Regions from separate parts of the Mesorhizobium sp. LNHC229A00 genome, predicted to be linked through region 2. Evidence: predicted binding sites of a transcription regulator. Region 2 holds the regulator's gene; the other holds the start of a gene.
What was found. The regulator LexA, encoded in region 2, represses DNA repair genes until DNA is damaged. The targets are predictions, from matches to a motif close to TGTTCNNNNTGTGTTCNG.
Positions count from the first base shown of each region.

Region 1 (4,427 bases), on a different contig from region 2:
ATCGCCTTCCAGGCCGCCTGCGACCTGGTGTTCAAGGGAACAAGCCAGCCCAACGGCTACACCGAGCCGGTGCTGCACAAGCGGCGGCTGGAGCTGAAGGCCCATCAAGGGTAGGACGATGTCGCGTTGAAAGGGTTTGGAGCGCCGACTGGATGTCGCCGGTCCGCGTCGGCGAAGACGGCGGCGTCAGCCCAGCGGCAATGTCGTGCCGAAGGCGGCAGGCTCTTATGGCTGGATACGGTTCCTTTGCTTTTTTCAGCTAGTGTTGGCTGGAAGGCTGCGGAGCATTGGCATGGCCAACACGATGGCGATCGAAAAGAAACTGTTGAATTCCGTCCATGACCGGGCGGTTTTCCAGCGCCGCGTGCGCATCCTGTGTCAGCGGCTGGCCGACGAACTGGGCCCGGCCGGCACCGTTCTCGATCTTGGCTGCGGCGACGGCTCCATCGCCAAGGCGATCATGGAAAAAAAGCCGGGGCTGACGTTTCGCGGCATTGACGTGCTGATCAGGCCGCAAACCCATATCCCGGTCGAACTGTTCGATGGCGGCACCATTCCCGCCGCGAATGGCTCCTATGACTGGGTGACGATCGTCGATGTACTGCATCATGCCGACCACCCGGGCCATCTCGTGCGCGAGGCGGCCCGCGTGGCGCGCAAGGGCGTTGTCATCAAGGATCACCTGCGCGAAGGCTTCGCGGCCTACCAGACGCTTCGTTTCATGGATTGGGTGGGCAACAAGGGGCACAATGTCCGCCTGCCTTACAACTATCTCTCCAAGGCGGAGTGGGACGCCGTTTTTGCCGCCGCGGGTATCACACCCCGCACCTGGCGTGAGAAGCTGTCGCTCTATCCGTTCCCGGCCAGCGTGTTTTTCGACCGTCGCCTGCATTTCATCTCGACCTTGCGATAGGCAAGGCGGACCGGCTGTTGACAGCTTCATTGACGGGCGCCGTGAAGGTGGGGTGCATGCGTGTGCTGCCGCGGGCAGGCCCTACGCCGCCTGCGCCACGCGCTCCGAACTCATGCGATAGGAAATTGCTTCGGCCAGATGGATGCGGCCGACAGCTTCGCTGGCGTCGAGATCGGCGAGCGTGCGCGCCACTTTGAGCACCCGGTGGTAGGCCCGCGCCGAAAAGGCGAGTTTTTCGCTGGCATCCTTGAGCAGCGACAGGCCGGCGGCGTCCGGCATGGCGATCGTTTCGATGACGGCTGGAGAACAATGCGCGTTGGTGGTGGCGCTGTTGACGCCGAGCCGCTCGAAACGCTCACGCTGAATGGTGCGGGCACGCGCCACCCGCAGCGCCACGTCGGCGCTCTTTTCCGCCCGGTCGGGCCGGATCAGGTCGCTGGCCGAGACCGCCGGCACTTCGATCCTGAGATCGATGCGGTCGAGCAGCGGACCTGAAATACGCGCCTGGTAATCGGTGCGGCAACGGTCGCCGCGCAGGCAGCGATAACCCGGTTCGCCGGCCATGCCGCAGCGGCACGGGTTCATTGCCGCCACTAGCTGGATGCGGGCCGGATAGGTGACGCGATGGTTGGCCCGTGCGATCATGCAGTCGCCGGTTTCAAGCGGCTGGCGCAGCGCATCGAGCGTCTGCGGCGTGAATTCGGGAAACTCGTCGAGGAACAGCACGCCGTGATGGGCAAGCGACACCTCGCCCGGCCGCGCGCGCAGGCCGCCGCCCACCATCGCCGCCATCGAGGCCGAATGGTGCGGGGCGCGGAACGGCCGCCGGTCGGTCAGCTTGCCTTCGCCGAGTTCGCCGGCCACCGAGGCGATCATCGAGACTTCGAGCAGTTCCTTCGGCGCCAGCGGCGGCAGGATCGACGGCAGGCGCTGCGCCAGCATCGATTTGCCTGAGCCTGGCGGACCGATCATGAGCAGATTGTGCCCGCCGCCGGCCGCCACTTCCAGAGCCCGCTTCGCTGTCTCCTGGCCCTTGATGTCGGCAAGGTCGGGCAGGTCGCGTGCCGCCGCGCGGATGCCGGCCTCCGGGCGCGACAGCACCTGCGTGCCGCGGAAATGATTGGCGATCGCAATCAGGCTGCGCGGCGCGAGAATGTCGAATTCCCGCCCTGCCCAGGCTGCTTCCGGCCCGCAAGCGAAGGGGCAGATCAGCCCTTTGCCTTCGCCATTGGCGCCGATTGCCGCCGGCAAGGCACCGGCAACGGCGGTGATCGTACCGTCGAGCGATAGTTCGCCCAGCACGACATAGCCAGCCAGCATGTCGCCCGGAATAGCGCCAAGGGCCGCCATCAAGCCGAGAGCGATCGGCAGATCGTAGTGGCTGCCTTCCTTCGGCAGATCGGCAGGCGCCAGGTTGACGGTCACCTTCTTCGACGGCATCGACAGGCCCGACGCATGCAATGCCGCCTGCACCCGCTCGCGGCTTTCCGCCACCGCCTTGTCTGGCAGGCCGACGATATGCATGTTGACCTTGCCGGGCGCGATCATCACCTGCACATCGACCGGCACCGCCTCGATGCCCTGGAAAGCGACCGTACGAACCCGCGCCACCATTGTCTGCCCCCGATGCCGGCTCGCCCTTGCCCTTGTGAACGGGCCGCGAGTGACGTCAACGCAAGACAACCACGGATTTCAGGCCAAGGCAAGAACATTACAGGAACAAAAGTAGAGTAGACGCATGGCTCGCGCCCGATCATGACGGCCTCATCGCCAAGAAGGTGTTCCAGCCCTGCTCATTTCTACCGATGCGGAAGCTGTGGCTGAGAAGCTCCATGCAGGCGGCCTCGATGCGCGCCGCGAAGGCGTCCCTACGCCAGTCGACGGTATGGTACTTGCCACCCGTTTCGCCGTCACCATCTCGCATCGAGACGACGAAGGCACCGCCTTGGCGCGACGAACGCGCAATCTTCTCCAGAACATGGTCGATCTGGTCGCGAGGCACATGGATCAGCACGGCGAGCGCCACCACCGCGTCGTAGGGACCGCCAAGCTCGTCGGTGATCACGTCGAGGAGTTCGCCTGCCTTGCCGCGCGCGGCCTGCAGTTCGAGAAAGCGCCGCGTGGCGTCGGTTCGCCGGACCTCGACCCCAAGGCCCTCCAGGAAGTCCGCGTCGCGGCCCGGGCCGGATCCGATTTCCAGGATGCGGCCGCCCGCTCCGGCGATCGCGGCGGCGCGCTCGAGCGCGGCCCTGTCGTTCGGGTGAGGAACATGCCCAACGATCTCGTCATAATGGACCGCATAGTCCTCATACGACTCTATCGTCCGACGGCTTTGGGCCAGAACCTCTGCCGGTATCTTCATCGTGTTCTCCCATCGGTGTGTGTCTGACGGATTTGGTCAAATCGAGAACATCACGCGAACTGGCAGTTTGCGCCGGTTGCAGCCGGGTGGCGTCCGGTTGCAAAAGCGGAACATGGTTAATACAAAATGAAAACGGAAAACAGGGCCGCGAAGCATGATCGCGGAATGGCGGTTGTGCCGCCATTCATCGTCGGGCTCGGTATCTAGCTCTTCGTTTCGTTAGACCGGTGTCACGGCGAGGGATGTGCGGTGACGTTTGGCGTCGCCGCTTTTTTTGGATATTGGCGCAGCCATCAGCACGGTTGTCAGCCTGATAGCGTTGGCCGTTGCCATACTCAACCGGCTGCCTCATTAGGATCTGTGAAAGAGGCTTGCGCCTACTGCCGCTTTTCCTCCACGCAATCCCAGAACAGGCTGGCGATGTCGGCGCCGCCGAAGCGCTTGACCTCGCGCACGCCGGTCGGCGAGGTGACGTTGATCTCGGTCATGTAGTCGCCGATGACGTCGATGCCGACCAGGATGAAGCCGCGCTCTTTCAGCGACGGCCCGATGCGGGCACAGATCTCTCGCTCGCGTGTCGTCAACTCGGTCTTTTCGGCGCGGCCGCCGACATGCATGTTGGAGCGGGAATCGTGCTCGGCCGGCACCCTGTTGATGGCGCCGACCGGCTCGCCGTCGATCAGAATGATGCGTTTGTCGCCCTTGCGCACGTCCTTCAGGTAACGCTGCACGATATAGGGCTCGCGAAACATCTGGCCGAACATTTCGAGCAGCGAGGCGAGATTGCGGTCGGCTTCCAGCATATGGAAGATGCCGGCGCCGCCATTCCCGTAGAGCGGCTTGACGATGAGGTCGCCGAACTCCTTGCGGAAGGCGGCGACTTCGAGCGGATCCTTGGTGATCAGCGTATCCGGCATCAGGTCCGGGAACTCGGTGACGAAAATCTTTTCCGGGCTGTTACGCACCCAGGCCGGGTCGTTGACGACCAGCGTCTTTGGATGGATGCGCTCGAGGATGTGGGTCGTGGTGATGTAGTTCATGTCGAAGGGTGGGTCCTGGCGCAGCAGGACGACGTCCATTTCGGACAAGTCGGTGCGCACCTTTTCGCCCAGCGAATAGTGGCTGCCCTTTTCGTCGCGCACCGTCATCTCC
Region 1 covers NZ_AYWQ01000006.1:154,666-159,092, forward strand. Annotated here, with positions in the region: gene X742_RS156570 (malate synthase G) at 1-114, shown strand, start outside; gene X742_RS156565 (class I SAM-dependent methyltransferase) at 293-913, shown strand; gene X742_RS156560 (YifB family Mg chelatase-like AAA ATPase) at 995-2,527, opposite strand; gene X742_RS156555 (class I SAM-dependent methyltransferase) at 2,667-3,275, opposite strand; gene gshB (glutathione synthase) at 3,653-4,427, opposite strand, start outside.
Region 1: X742_RS156560 (YifB family Mg chelatase-like AAA ATPase) is a predicted target of LexA. The motif match lies at 2,618-2,635, and genes of this name have one in related genera.

Region 2 (4,427 bases):
TGCGGAACGTGCGGACTTTCGCGCGTTGCGCGTTCATGTAGCATAGGGCGTCGAGGGTGCAAGGGGCAGACCCGATGACTGGAAGAGGCCGGAGCTCGGATCGAAGCGAGGATGCCACTGTCGGCGTCAGCGAGCGATCCCTTTTTGCGGCGCCTCCGACGATCCCACTGCCATCGCCGCTCGTGGCTGCGCCCGAAACCAGGCCGCTGCGGGCGGGTGGGCCGGCGCCGGCTCCTGCCGGGGGCAGGATCGTACGCGTGCGCCGGCAAATCGGCCCGATATCCTTGCCTCGCCTGCGCCATGGCGTGGCCAAGGCGGCGGAGCTCGAACTCGACCGGGGCATCGCGTTCCTGCTGGTGCCGGTCTGTCTGACCGTTGGGGCGATCGCCTATTTCTCGCTGGCGTCCGAGCCCGACTTTGCAAAGCCCGTCGCGGTCGTGGTGCTGATGGCGGTCTGTGCCTTCGTCTCGCGTTCGTGGTCGAAAACCCATCTGTGTTTCATGGCAGTGCTGTTGTGCGCGCTGGGCTTACTCGCGGCGAAGGTCGAAACATGGCGAGCCGGAACCCGTATGCTGGGTTCGGAAATCTCCACGCAATTGACCGGCCGCGTGGTCTCGCTCGAAGAGATGGAGAGCGGCCGCATCCGGCTGACCATGGACGTGATTTCGACCGCGCGGCCGAAACTGCGCTATGCGCCGGAAAGGGTCCGGCTTTCCGCACGCAAGATACCGCCGGGAATGACCGCCGGCTCGCTCATCACAGGCTACGCCAAACTGTTGCCGCCGACCGGCCCGGTCCGGCCGGACAGTTACGACTTCTCTTTCGACAGTTATTTCGCCGGCATCGGCGGCAGCGGCTTCTTCCTCGGCAATCCGACGGTTGTTTCCCCCGCTGACGGTGAGATGCCGCTATCGGCTCGCCTTTTCTCAGGCATTGAAAATGCCCGCGAAGCCATCGCCGACCACATCAGGGGCAGCGTCGGCGGCGCTGAAGGCGAGATCGCGGCGGCGCTGATCGTCGGCGTGCGCGCCGGCATACCCGATGAAATCAATGAAGCGATGCGGCGTACCGGCATCTATCACATCATCTCTATTTCGGGACTGCATATGGCGCTTGTGGCCGGCACCATCATGGGTCTGCTGCGTGGTGCCTTCGCACTGTTACCAGACTTTTCCGCGCGCCGGCCGGTGAAGAAATACGCCGCCGCCGCCGCACTGTTCTCGATCGCCGCCTATCTCATGATTTCCGGTGTCGTCGTTGCGGCCGAACGCAGCTTCATCATGTTGGCGGTGATGCTGATTGCCGTCTTCTTCGATCGCGCTGCGCTGACCATGCGCAATCTGGCGATCTCGGCGATCGCCGTCATCCTGGTCTCGCCGCACGAGGTCGTCGGCCCAAGCTTTCAGATGTCGTTCGCCGCGACCGCGGCCCTGGTTGGCGCTTATGCCGGCTGGGCCGATCACCGTGCGGGAAAGACCAGGCCACCGCCGCCAAAGCGATCCTGCCCGGGCTCCTGACGCGAAAATTCCTGCTGGCGACAGGTGGATTGGCCATGACGTCGATTATCGCCGGCAGCGCCACGGCACTGTTTGCCATCTGGCATTTCCAGCGGGTATCGCCCCTCAGCCTGTTCGCCAATCTGGCCGTGATGCCGATCGTGTCGGTCGTGATGTTCCTGGCCGTCGCTAGCGCGCTGCTGATGCCATTCGGACTGGATTGGCCGGCTCTCTACCTCATGGGCAAGGGCCTGACGGCGATGATCGCCGTGTCGGCGTGGATATCGGAGCGCTCTCCGGTCGACGGAGTCGGGCTGATTTCGCAGCAATCCGTGCTGCTGGTCACCGTCGCGCTGGTTATCGCGACGATGGCGACGACCTGGCTGCGGCTCGCGGCGCTGCCATTCGCGCTCGCCGGCCTGTTGACTGTGTCGCACACGCGCGCGCCCGATGTGCTGATCTCGGAAGATGCGCGGCTGGTAGCGCTGCCGATCGGCAATGGCGAACTGGCCGTCAACCGGGAACGTCCGAACGAATTCGCAACCGACAACTGGAAGCGCGCTCTGATCTCCGAAACAATCGTCAAACCGGAAATGTTCGACAAGACAGACGGGCAATTCGACGTTGCCAGTCCCGCCGACCTGCCGCCGGGATCGCCCTTCTACTGCCGCGAAGGCCTGTGCCTTGCCAGGCACCCTTCCGGCGCGATCATTGCTTATGTCGAGGACCGCAAGACCACCTGGAAAGCCTGCGCTTTCGCTGACCTGATCATCGTGAACGACGCGACCGCCTATGACACCTGCCACAATCCGCTGGTTCTCGTCGTCACCAAACGGCAGCTCGCCCGCAAGGGAAGCGCTGCCGTCTTCTTCAATCCCCAGTCGGCCACGACCCGGGCCGGGATCGAATTCGCCGTCGACGGACCATACCGACCCTGGCACGAACAGCGAAAATTCTCACGCGAGGCGAGGGGGCTGCCGCCGTACAAAAAACCCGACAAGCCCGATGGAAAGCCGGCTCAGTAGCGCCTGATCAACCCGACCAGCTTGCCTTGTACCTTGACCCTGTCCGGCCCGAAAATGCGTGTTTCGTAGGCTGGATTGGCAGCCTCAAGCGCGATCGAAGCGCCTTTGCGGCGGAACCGCTTCAGCGTCGCTTCCTCCTCGTCGACCAGTGCCACGATAATTTCGCCCGGGCTTGCCGTGTCGGCATTGCGGATAATGACCGTGTCCCCATCGAAGATACCAGCCTCGATCATCGAGTCGCCCTTGACCTCCAGCGCATAATGCTCGCCGCCCATGATCATGTCCGGCGGCACCGAGATCGAATGCGTCTGATGCTGGATTGCATCGATCGGCACACCGGCGGCGATACGGCCCATGACCGGGATGGACACGGCTGAAACCGCATCGTCGTCGTTGCCGGCCGCGGGCAGGCGCGAAGGCGCAGCGGCCGGCCTGATCTGGCGTCCGAGACTGCCTTGGCCAAGGCTGCCTTGGATGACACTTGGCGAGAACTTCTTTGCCGCATTGAGGCCCGGCGCGATCGAGTCCGGCAGCCGAAGCACTTCCAGCGCGCGCGCCCGATTGGGTAGCCGGCGAATGAAGCCGCGCTCCTCCAGCGCCGTGATCAGGCGATGGATCCCCGACTTGGAGGCAAGATCGAGTGCTTCCTTCATCTCGTCGAAGGAAGGCGGTATCCCGCTTTCCTTGAGCCGTTCGTGGATGAACATCAACAGTTCATGTTGCTTGCGTGTCAGCATGGCGGCCCCCAAGACATTGAACGAAAGGTTGAACCAGAATCGAAAAAACAAACCCAGAACAAACACTATCTGTTCCAGTTGTGTTCTGCAACCGTTTAAAGTTTAATGAATTTGTTAAGGGGTCTGAAGTTTTTTGCCCCCAACGGCGTCAGCAACTGGTCCTTTCCGCGATCGGCAGGCACATTGAAATCGTTTGGTTAATGGCCTGTGGCCTATCCGCCGATGGAGCTGGCATCAGCCATCTGGAAGGCTTCTTCCCAGGGGTACCGTATATTTCATGGATTCATTATTCGCGGAACGAAACGAAACCAAAATGCCAACCATTGGTAGCTCCGGGCGGCCATGGACCCGGGCGTTCGGCGCACTCCGGCCAGCGCGTGCGAATAGGCGTCGCGGAAGCGCTGAAGTTATCCCGACCCCTTCAAGCTGCCGGCGCGGGCGGCGTATCTGGTCGCGCCGCTGTCTTCGCTATGAACATAGACGTGCAGTGTGTAGCCGATATGCGCCGTCATCAACGCCTTGGCCCGTTCGACGTCACGATCGAGTGCCGCTTCCATGATCGCAGTATGGTGTTCGATCGCGATCGCTTCGCACAACGCCTCCATTGCCTGTTCATAGCCGTCCTTGAGGCCGGCCGCGGCCCGCAATGTCGGCGCCAGACCAAGAAAGCGATGATGCCGGCGCAACTGATCCGAGATTGTCGAGCGGAACCGCAACAGCCAGTCGCATGTGGCGGCGCTCAGCAGCGCCGCATGGAAAGCCTCGTGGTTCTCATCCCATCTGTCGACGGCCGTGTCGGAGGGATCGTCGACCGCCGTCTTGCAACGCGAGAGCCGGTAGTGGGCAGTGACTACGGCATCCTCCCACTCCCTGCCGCCTTTTTCCATCGATTCGAGGAACAGGGGTATCTCGACCACCATCCTGGCGCGTGCCAGATCCTCCAGCTCGGCCCGCGACACCGGAGCCACGGCAAAACCACGATTGCTGATGGCGGTGACCAAGCGTTCGGCCTCGAGCCGCGACAGGGCTTCGCGCAACGGTGTCCAACCGACGCCATATGTGCCGCGCAGCGCACTCAGTTTGAGCGGGGCGCCGGGCATGAGGCGCGTGGTCAGGATGTCGCGCCGCAACAGCTGATAGGCGGCTTCCGTTTTTGTGGAACTCGTCTC
Region 2 covers NZ_AYWQ01000012.1:200,388-204,814, reverse strand. Annotated here, with positions in the region: partial or broken gene X742_RS01000000170410 (ComEC/Rec2 family competence protein) at 75-2,521, shown strand; gene lexA (transcriptional repressor LexA) at 2,515-3,258, opposite strand; gene X742_RS147740 (GntR family transcriptional regulator) at 3,666-4,427, opposite strand, start outside.